DNA from 3 places in the Dyadobacter aurulentus genome. Region 3 is predicted to be linked to each of the others. Evidence: riboswitches for the same ligand, from Rfam matches in the RefSeq annotation. Region 3 holds a riboswitch; each other region holds the start of a gene.
What was found. Region 3 has a riboswitch for cobalamin ahead of FXO21_RS11865 (TonB-dependent receptor plug domain-containing protein). Riboswitches for the same ligand answer to the same signal wherever they lie in the genome.

Region 1: linked by a shared signal. The riboswitch ahead of metE (5-methyltetrahydropteroyltriglutamate--homocysteine S-methyltransferase) and the one ahead of FXO21_RS11865 (TonB-dependent receptor plug domain-containing protein) in region 3 are both predicted to bind cobalamin.
Region 2: linked by a shared signal. The riboswitch ahead of FXO21_RS25740 (cytochrome c biogenesis protein CcdA) and the one ahead of FXO21_RS11865 (TonB-dependent receptor plug domain-containing protein) in region 3 are both predicted to bind cobalamin.

The regions. Positions count from the first base shown of each region.
Region 1 is NZ_VSRN01000001.1:3,843,092-3,846,370, reverse strand. Features, by position in the region: gene metE (5-methyltetrahydropteroyltriglutamate--homocysteine S-methyltransferase) at 1-1,632, opposite strand, end outside; cobalamin riboswitch at 1,811-2,058, opposite strand; gene FXO21_RS15995 (glucosamine-6-phosphate deaminase) at 2,218-2,955, opposite strand; gene fumC (class II fumarate hydratase) at 3,108-3,279, shown strand, end outside.
Region 2 is NZ_VSRN01000001.1:6,215,852-6,219,130, forward strand. Features, by position in the region: gene FXO21_RS25735 (TonB-dependent receptor) at 1-709, opposite strand, end outside; cobalamin riboswitch at 873-1,178, opposite strand; cobalamin riboswitch at 1,254-1,615, shown strand; gene FXO21_RS25740 (cytochrome c biogenesis protein CcdA) at 1,749-2,378, shown strand; gene FXO21_RS25745 (TonB-dependent receptor plug domain-containing protein) at 2,362-3,279, shown strand, end outside.
Region 3 is NZ_VSRN01000001.1:2,857,326-2,860,604, forward strand. Features, by position in the region: gene FXO21_RS11865 (TonB-dependent receptor plug domain-containing protein) at 1-1,255, opposite strand, end outside; cobalamin riboswitch at 1,309-1,506, opposite strand; gene FXO21_RS11870 (DMT family transporter) at 1,569-2,504, shown strand; gene FXO21_RS11875 (thioredoxin family protein) at 2,569-3,129, shown strand; gene prfA (peptide chain release factor 1) at 3,133-3,279, opposite strand, start outside.

The DNA of each region.
Region 1 (3,279 bases), 990 kb from region 3:
CGGTCTTTCCACATCACCATAAATCACCGGCGGCTTCACGCAGCGGCTTCCGTAACTCTGTACCCAGCCATTTTGGGTAAAAGCGAACCCGGAAAGGCGCTCGCCGAAATACTCGACCATATCATTCCGTTCAAATTCTCCGTGAACAAGCACATCAATGCCCAATTCTTCCTGCCAGCGCAGTGAGCTCACGATTTCCTCCCGAATGCGGACTTCGTATTGTTCCAATGTTAATTCGTTCTTTTTCAGGTTGGCACGAAGCAGGCGGACTTCGTCGGTTTGAGGAAATGATCCGATTGTAGTGGAAGGGAACAATGGGAGTTTCAGTTTTTCTAACTGGATCTGCTGTCTTATTTCGAAGTTATTTTGCCTGTTGAGATCAGCTTCCTTCACTGCTGTCAGCCGGGTCTTCACGTGCGGCTTGTGAATGAGCGGCGACTCCCTCCTGCTTTCTATTGCATTCTGGTTTTCGATAAAAGCATCGTCCAAAAGCAAGTCAGTACCCGCTAATCGGCATATTTCCACCACTTCTGCCAGTTTTTGTTTGGCAAATGACATCCAGTTTTTAATCTCCGGCGTCAATATAATTTCGTCCTGTTCGAAGTCAAGGTCACAGGGACTATGCAGTAAAGATGATGATGGCGCGATCATCAGCCGATCTTCTCCAAGTACATGGATGGCCTGGGAAATGAAGTCCAGCGATTTACGATAGTTGTTTTTCCAGATATTCCGTCCATCGACTACGCCCAGCGAAAGTTGGCGGGTTGAATGGGCAAAGTCTTCATGCTTCAACAATGCAGAAAGCGAGCTTTCGCCCCTGGTCAGGTCAATATGCAGCGCATCGACGGGCAGCTTGGCAGCGGTAGGCAGGTTATCTTCCAGTGCGCCGAAATAAGTCGCGACGAGGATCTTCAATTTCGGCACCGACTTCCTGATCGTCGCATAAGCAATTTCATATGCATGTTTTTGCTTCTCGGTCAAATCCAGTACCAATGCAGGTTCGTCTAGCTGTACCCATTGTGCGCCGCGGGAGTATAGTTCTTTTAATATAGATGTGTATACCGGCAGCAGGTTTTCCAGTAGATCAATTTTTTCAAAACCTTCCTCTTTTTCTTTTCCCAGCAAAAGATAAGTAACCGGCCCGAGCAGCACAGGCTTGGTTAAAATGCCTTTTTGCAATGCATCTTCAAATTCCAGGAATACCTTTTCCGAATATATCCTAAACTGCTGATTTTTAACAAATTCAGGAACCAGATAGTGATAATTGGTATCAAACCATTTTGTCATTTCCATCGCATTCAGATCCAGTCCGCCACGCTGGTAGCCACGCGCCATTGCGTAATAGAGATCAAGTTCCTTGTTGGATTTTCCATCTATTAACTGGTGATATCGTTCCGGAATTGCGCCCACTGTGAGCGACATGTCGAGTACCTGATCGTAGAGGGAGAAATCATTGGAAGGGATCAGCCCGATTCCGGCTGCTCTTTGAGTCTCCCAGTTTTCGTGGCGGATTTTGCGGGCTACTTTCTGCAGCTCTTCCCGGTCAATTTTGCCTGACCAGAACTTTTCGCTGGCTCTTTTCAGCTCGCGGCGGCTCCCGATGCGCGGGTAGCCCAGATTGTGTGACAACATAATACTAGTGTTAAAGAGTTAGTAAAAACCCTTTGAAAACACCCCCCATCCTGCTCCTGAGATCAGTACGTAACATAGGCGAAGGTAAACCCGGACTGGCTGACAGCGATTGCGCCGGATCATTTTCGATAATATGCATGGTAAATCAATGCCTGACCAGCCTCCGATCGTGAGAGAATAGCCATTGAGAGTAGCGGCAAGTCTCCTGGCTTATATCAATTTTCGCCGCCCTTCTCGTCGAAATGTTCTGGCTGTTAAGCTTTCTCATTTACAACAATGGGACACCTGGGCAAAAACCTGTTTCGGAAAAACCCGGAGCTGATATTTACAGTAGCACGACTGCCCGTGATTTGCACACGGTTCCTTTTTAGTTTGCTGGTATTGGATGAGGGTTCCAAAAGCAAAACCGCTACCCCGATTGACGGGCGTTCACAAAGAACAGCCCAAATTTAAATTGAAAATCCAGGCGTCGGAGAAACCGGGCTGATTTAAGTGAAATGGAGGAATATTCAATTTAGCGGCGGATATTTTATCTTTTTCAGCTGAAAATAATGGGCTTCAAAAGTGATTCTTGGCAGCCCATTATCATCGCTTTTCAATCTCACTCCCAGCCTCTTCATCCAATATGAACTCCGCATTGAAGTGATTTTGTAATACCGTAGCAGGAAATGCGGTTGTTACCGGGAATGCAAGTGCGCGGGCGATTACCGGTGCTTTGGCAGCTCCGGAGCCGATCAATATGGCCGTTTTTGATTCCAGAATGTGCCTGACACCGACCGTAATCCCTTTTGTAAGCGGCGTGGCTTTTTTGAAATATTTCTGCCCTACTTCCGCAGTCAGCGGGTCGAGCTCCGAAATGTGGGCGTAGGTGTCCCAGGGTGTACCAGGCTCATTCAAAGCCAGATGCCCGTTCATACCGATTCCAAGCACGATCAGGTCCAGGCCGCCCAGGGTTTCAACGATTTTATTAACCCGCACGCATTCTGCTTCGGGATCGATTGCCTTTCCGTCGAAAAAAACGATTTGATTTTCACGAAAGCCGATCGGCTTTAAAAAATCCCTGTCGAGCAGGTCGCGGCAGCTACCGTCATCATCGGCGCCAAGCCCGATCCATTCGTCCAGACCAATATAAATGCATTGCGAAAAGTCGACCGTTCCTTTCTGATTCGCAGCCGCCAGCGCCCGGAACATACCCAGCGGCGTACTTCCGGAAGGTAGACAAATTACCGCGTTCGGTTTTTTTGCAAGAAGCGTGATCACACGGTCGGCAGCCGCAAGGCTCATGGAATTGTAGTCGGGATAAATGCTGATTTTGGGCACCATTGAGTTCTAATCTTGATTTTTAAAGCATTCCAATCTAAACATTCTTTTCAAGGTGGTGAACATTTATCTTTAAAAAACACTAAAAACTAACCTGCCGAACCTAACTTTACCTTTCAATCGACAATTCATTTTTTACTACTTCTAAAAATAAAATGGAATACCGTATAGAAAAAGATACGATGGGCGAAGTGCAGGTACCTGCCCATGTATATTGGGGTGCCCAAACGCAACGCTCTATCCAGAACTTCCCGATCGCGCAGGATATCAATAAAATGCCGAAAGAAATTATCAAAGCATTTGCTTACCTGAAAAAAGCCGCGGCGA
Region 2 (3,279 bases), 3.4 Mb from region 3:
GGTAACCTTCCGTGTCGGACATCCCAAAATCGACCCGGTAACGCAGCTTGTCATTGATCGCCCCGCCCGCTCCGGCACGCATCCTTTTGGTGTTAAAACTTCCGTAGGTAGTAGAAAAATCAGCTTTGAACCCGGCAGTTGGCTTTTTCCTGACGATATTAATGATCCCTCCCAATGCAGAATGCCCGAACAGTGCCGAAGCAGGGCCTTTGAGAATTTCAATGCTTTCGACATTGGCCAGGTTCGTGCTCGGCGCGCTCGTGGAAATGTTGTGGCGCTCGTCGCGGACACCGTCCGTGAGCAATACAAAGTTGGAAAACCCGCGGATCGTGAAATGCTGAAATCCGCCGTAAGTGTTGTTGGCTCGCACACCGGTGGTGTTTTTCATCGCTTCACCGAGGTCATCCGCGCCGCGCTGCTCAATGGTTTTGACGCTGACACCCGAAGTGGAAACGGGCATATCCCGTATCGGAACGTCGATTTTGTTGATGGCAGAAAATGACTTCCGCCGTTCTTCCGAAATGATAACTTCGGACAAATCGCGTGCTTCGCCGTCCTTGTCCGGATCAGGCTTCACAGTGTTTTGCTGCGCATAACCAGCCGAAGTGAGCACGATAAGTCCGCCGAATACCGCAGTGCAGACGCCGATTTTTAATTGAATGGTCCGGTTGCTCCTGCCGTCAGTTCGCGGACCGCAGTTTTGTAGCATTTGCATACTTTTAACCTGATTTTAGGTGAGTTAAAAGCTCTTGCCAGAATTTTTAATGCAAGCGAAAGAAGACGAAGAAGGAAAGACCGGGCGAACTACACCCGAAAATCACGGCTCAAAAACCGGAAAAATCCAGACCAGACGAAGCTTCATTTCGCGGAAGCATTGTCAACAAAAAAAGGCAGGTCTCCTGACTTGTAACATTCACATCGTCCTTCCCGGGGCTTTTAATTTTGAATGATTGAGTGACTGAATGATTGACTGATAAAAAAATATTCGGTCATCGCAGTGGCGACCCGGTCTATAATTCAGTCATTCAGTCATTCGCTAATTCAATCATTAATTCCCCAGTGGACATCATTCTGATGTAAACTCTTTGCGTTACTTACAGTTGCGCGACAGCTCGTGATTTGCACACGATTCCCTATTAATTCACGTGGTTAGTAAAACCTTTTCCTGTTGGAAAATAAAGTAAAGAACTGTTTCAAGGCTGCAAAAGTAGAGGAATAAGTTAATTTTCATGTCAGTGTAAAACAAAAAACTCCATATTTGCGGCTCAATTGGTTCACGCGCTTTGCGTGATGAAAAGGGAATCCGGTGAAAATCCGGAGCAGTACCCGCTGCTGTAAGTTCATATTTTGTGTTGCAACATTTTGTGCCACTGGGAAGTAATTTTGAGTTAGTGATTAGTGAGTTAGTGAATTAATGAGTTAGTGAATTAGTGAATGACCGAATTAGTGAATGTTTTTGTATTAGACTTATAAAACCCTCACTCACTCACTCACTCACTCACTCACTCACTCACTCACTCACTCACTAATTCACTCACTCACTAATTCAATCAATCCCCCGGGAAGGCGTTGCAACTGGGCGAGCCAGAAGACCTGCCAGTCGATATATTATCCGGATTGCTTTCGGGAAGAAAGGCGATAGGACGATGGCGGTGGCTTCTTTTGGGCTGCTGCCCTGCGCCTGCATTGTTCCCAAAGTTTTTCGAGATAAGCGGTTTTTTACTTATCCAAGATTAATCGAAAAACGAATGGTCAACATCCTACTCATTGATTCCCTGCTTCTTGGCGTCCAGCATTCCTTTGAACCCGATCATATGGCGGCGGTTTCTGTATTGGCCAGCGAGGATGCCAAAAGTCCTTCCCAACGCTGGAAACTGATCTGGCGTTCGTCCCACTGGGCGCTCGGACATTCCTTTACGCTCATCCTGTTTGCTGTGCTGGTTTTGCTGCTGAGATCGACGCTTACCCTTGACATTTCGGAGAAAGTAGAGCTGCTCGTCGGGCCGCTGATGATCTGGCTGGGTGTGGTTGCGATCCGGCGGAACTTTGTGAAAGACAGAACTTTGCATTACCCTAACCCGCAGCAAAAATTCAGCCGCTCGTTTTGGGTAGGAATGGTCCACGGACTTGCGGGAACAGGCGGCGCATGTGCCGTGGCGCTGACCCTCGCCGCAAGCGATGCGTCTACGGCGGTCTGGATCATCATTTTGCAAAGTGTCGGAATTATTCTTTCCATGTCGGCTTACGGCTATTTTTTCGCCACTTCCATCCACCGTTTCGCGGGCAAGCGGGAAACATTTCTCAAAGTCGTCAACTACACCGTCGGCGCATTTTCAATCCTTATCGGAACAATCACTCTGTATGAATCCCTTGTATAAATTTTTACGCTTACCCGTTCATTTACTGCCCTTTATCAGCTACTTCCAGAGCAATGCACAAACTACCCCGACAGACAGTTCGAATGCGAACCTGCTCGATCCCATCGTAGTTACAGCCACGCGTTTTGACACAAACAAAGAGCGCATTGCCCAAAAAATCGACCTGATTTCCTCGGAAGATATGCGACTGACGCCCGCCCAGGACCTTACCGATATGGTTCGGAAATCGGCAGCCGTGGATGTGATCCAATATCCGAATTTGTCAAGCGGGATAGGAATCCGGGGTTTCCGGCCGCAGTTTTCCGGATTGAACCAAAGAACATTGTTACTGATCGATGGCCGCGCCGCCGGGGCGACCAACTTGTCCCAAATCAACCTGAATGGCGTTGAGCGGATCGAAGTCCTGAAAGGCCCTGCTTCCTCGCTTTATGGTTCGCAGGCAATGGGCGGGGTGATTAATGTGATTACCAAGCGGTCCAAAGGTGCAGCCAGCGGCAATGGCTTTGTAGAATATGGTAGTTTTAAAACGATTCAGGCTGGCCTCAACACCGGTGGAAATCTGACCAAAAAGCTTGATTACGACCTTTCATTTACCTATTTGGAAAGATCAAAATATTACAGGATTGGCAGCAACAACTGGCTTAGAAATGCATTTGACTACACATCTTCCCAGAAAAATTACACTGCCCAGCCCATTGAAAAAGTGGACGAAACGGTTAATGATGGCGCAAAAAGGCCTTACACGCAGCTGCATTACTATTCGGGTGCACTGCGGCTGGGTTATCAGCTGAACAAACGTCTGCGACTCGATGTGCGTGGCGAAACATTTCAAGCAAAAGATGTCGAGTCACCCGGTGAAATTTCTTCCGGCAGCACAGAAGCGAGTACCAAGGATATTGGC
Region 3 (3,279 bases):
AGCTTCTTGAGAGCGCGCTTTTGAGTTTCAGCTGATAATGATGTTCCTGAACCAACTGATATTCACCACCTAACGATGGAGTGAATGGAGGATTGAAGCCGGTTATCAATGCTTGTCTCAGATTCAGGGAAGCCACCAGCCGCTGATTTACCTGCCAGCGGGTGAGCAGAAAAAGGTCAGCGCGGTTTTCAGTAATGAGACGTTTTTCATAACCCGGCACACTTGTGCGGTAATGCGTCCATTCAGCGCCGGCTTTCACGTAAATGCCGCTCCCGGGAGTCTGCATATTCCAGCTGAAATCATGTTCCGCGCGGGAGGAAAATTTATCCGTAACCGCGTGATCCGGATTGTCAAAATCACCTTTGGCATAATCAATCACATCTCTTACCCAGGCCGTGCGAAGTGTAAGGTCGCGGGCGCGGTATCGTAGCATGGTCCGGTAAGCTTCGGTGAGGGTAAGTTCCCGCCCGGCCAGATTGTCGGGTGAAGTAGTTAGTCTGTTGCTCGTCAGCCAAACGTGTGCGGAAATTTCCTGGTCCTTTTTTGAGGTCAGAAAAATGTCCTGGATCAACCCTCTTTGCGAAGCTTCGGCAGGCAGCAACGCATAATCCCTCCTTTGCGAATGAGGAAAATGATTGTTCAAACGATTCCAGTAGCCGCTTGTTTTGGCCGACATACTCCATTGTTTATTTAGCGTCGAATGGTATCTGCCCACAAATTGCATCTGATAATTGTCAAAACTCTCGAGCTGACCGGCTATCGATACTTCAGTTGTTTTATTTTGATGTTCGCTGCTGAGCAAAATACTTCCCCCCACCGCGTCAGTACCAACTATGCTGGCCGCAGATCCAAACTGTACCGACAATGCATCGAATCCGGCGACAGGGATCGTGGAAAAATCGGTTTGCCCCAAAGTAGGCGAATTGATATTTAATCCATTCCAAAGCACGGCAGTATGGTTGGCAGAAGTTCCCCTGAAAAATGCGGTGGTCAGCTGGCCCGGACCATATTTGTTGAATGCAATGGGTGTGAAAACGGATAACAGGTCGGCTATGTTCTGGAATTTATATGTATAAAGTGTCGCAGAGTCTATCTGCTGTATTTTCAGGCCGCTCATGAATTTTTCCGGAACGAAACCTCTGATATTGACCGGCATTAGCGCAATGGAATCTGTTTGTGCATGACTACTATTTCCGGATAATAAAATACCCGCCGTCAAGCCAACAAACAATGCAAAAGTCTGGTTAATAGTCAATTTAGATACTTCCTCAGCTGGTTGATAGTCTTTTGCCTCTCCTCCGAAAGCATTCAGAACTAATGGTTATGGCAGGTCTCCTGGCTCGTCTTTTGTTCCTGCGCCTTCCCGTTTTTTTACAGTGGCTTGAAGATCAGGTCAATGGATCAGACTTACAGTTGCGGGGACAGCTTCCGGTTTGAACGAAATTCCCTATTAAGCCACAAGCGCAATTTGAAATTGCAGCGGGCACCAAACGCGCGCAAAGTTAGCCATTTGCATTGATTTAACTACCGACCATCTTATCCCTTATCTTTGCGCAAAATTCAATTTGTTGGCTTCGCTATCTGAAATTCACACTCCCGATGCCCCGCTGAAAGGTATTTATCTGATGCTAGGGGCAGCTTTTTTCTTCGCACTCACATCCGCCATTTCCAAATGGCTGGGCCGGGAGTTCCATATTGTGCAGCTTGTATTTTTCAGAAATATTGTCGGCGTGGTCTTCATTGCAACGAGCATTTGGAAACGCCCGTTAGTGCAGCAGGGAGGAAAACTGGGTTTGCTGATCTTTCGGGGGATAGTCGGCACACTTTCGCTTTATATGCTCTTTTATGCAATTCAAACGCTGGGACTAGGGCGCGCGTCGACTTATCAATATACTTACCCTATTTTCCTCGCATTGTTTTCATGGCTTCTGCTGGGCGAAACCTTGAACTCGCGCGAGTGGCTGGCCATTTTTATTGGTTTTGCAGGAATTCTTTTTGTTTTCCGGCCGGACGTGTCGATCTCGCTTCGGGACAATGCACTGGGACTCGGTAATGCATTGCTTACTGCCGTTTCCTATTTGTCGATTCGCCAGCTCGGGGTTGTTTATGACACCCGCGCGATCATTTTATCCTTTATGTTAAGTGGAATAGTGATGCCTGTTATTTCAATGTTCGTAGGTACTTACTATCCTATGGAAAACATGGATTTTCTGATTGGAACCTTCAAGTGGCCTGTTAATTTGTTTCAATGGCTGGGTTTCCTTGCTTTGGGGCTTACAGCATTGCTGGGGCAAAAAATGCTGACACAATCTTTTACGCATGACAAGGCTGGCAGAGTCGCCGCTATTGGTTATTCAAATATTCTGTTTTCTGTTTTAATCGGATTTTTGATGGGCGAATCTTTTCCGTCGGTTTCTGTGTTGACAGGAATGCTGCTGATTGTGGCGGGAGGTATTTTGATTTCTTTCGCGAAGCAAAAACAAAAGGTTACCGGGGAAAATTGAATTTATTTTCTCACTTTCAATAAGTTGTTAAACTGTTTTGTTGAACAGACCAAAATGACATCGTATGAAAAACTTCATTCCAAGGATCTTTATTTTTTTAGCAGTAACATTGGCGCTTACTGGCTTTCGGTCCGATTCTGTGACACGCAGCGAGGACCAGATACATTGGCTGACGATCGAGGAAGCGTTCGAAAAGGTAAAAAAAGAGCCTAAAAAAGTCATGATCGATTTATATACCGACTGGTGCGGCTGGTGCAAGGTAATGGACCGGGAGACTTTCAAAAATAAGGCCGTCGTAGCGTATGTTAATGCAAAATATTACGCTGTAAAACTGGATGCGGAGCAGAGGAAGACTATTGTTTTGGGAGATAAAAAATTCGAATTCCTGCCTCAGGGGGCGAAAGGCATCAATCAAATCGCACTGGCGCTCACAAATAACCAGCCAAGTTTTCCTACCACTGTTTTTCTGGACGATCAGTTTAATATGATCCAGCCGCTCGCCGGTTACCTCAAACCCAAAGAATTCCACGAAGTGATCACATTCTTCGGCGAGGATTTTTATAAAAAGGAAGACTTCGAAAATTATAAGGCGAAGACTTATAAAGAGAAATACCGGACGAAGTAAGTTCTAAACAGTTTCTCCTTCCTGCATTTTCTCTGTATTCTCCGCTATACGCAACCTTTCGATAAATTCTGCTATATCTCCCTCCATGACTGCTGGAAGGTTGTAGACTGTGTAGCCGATCCGGTGATCTGTGATCCGGCTTTGCGGGTA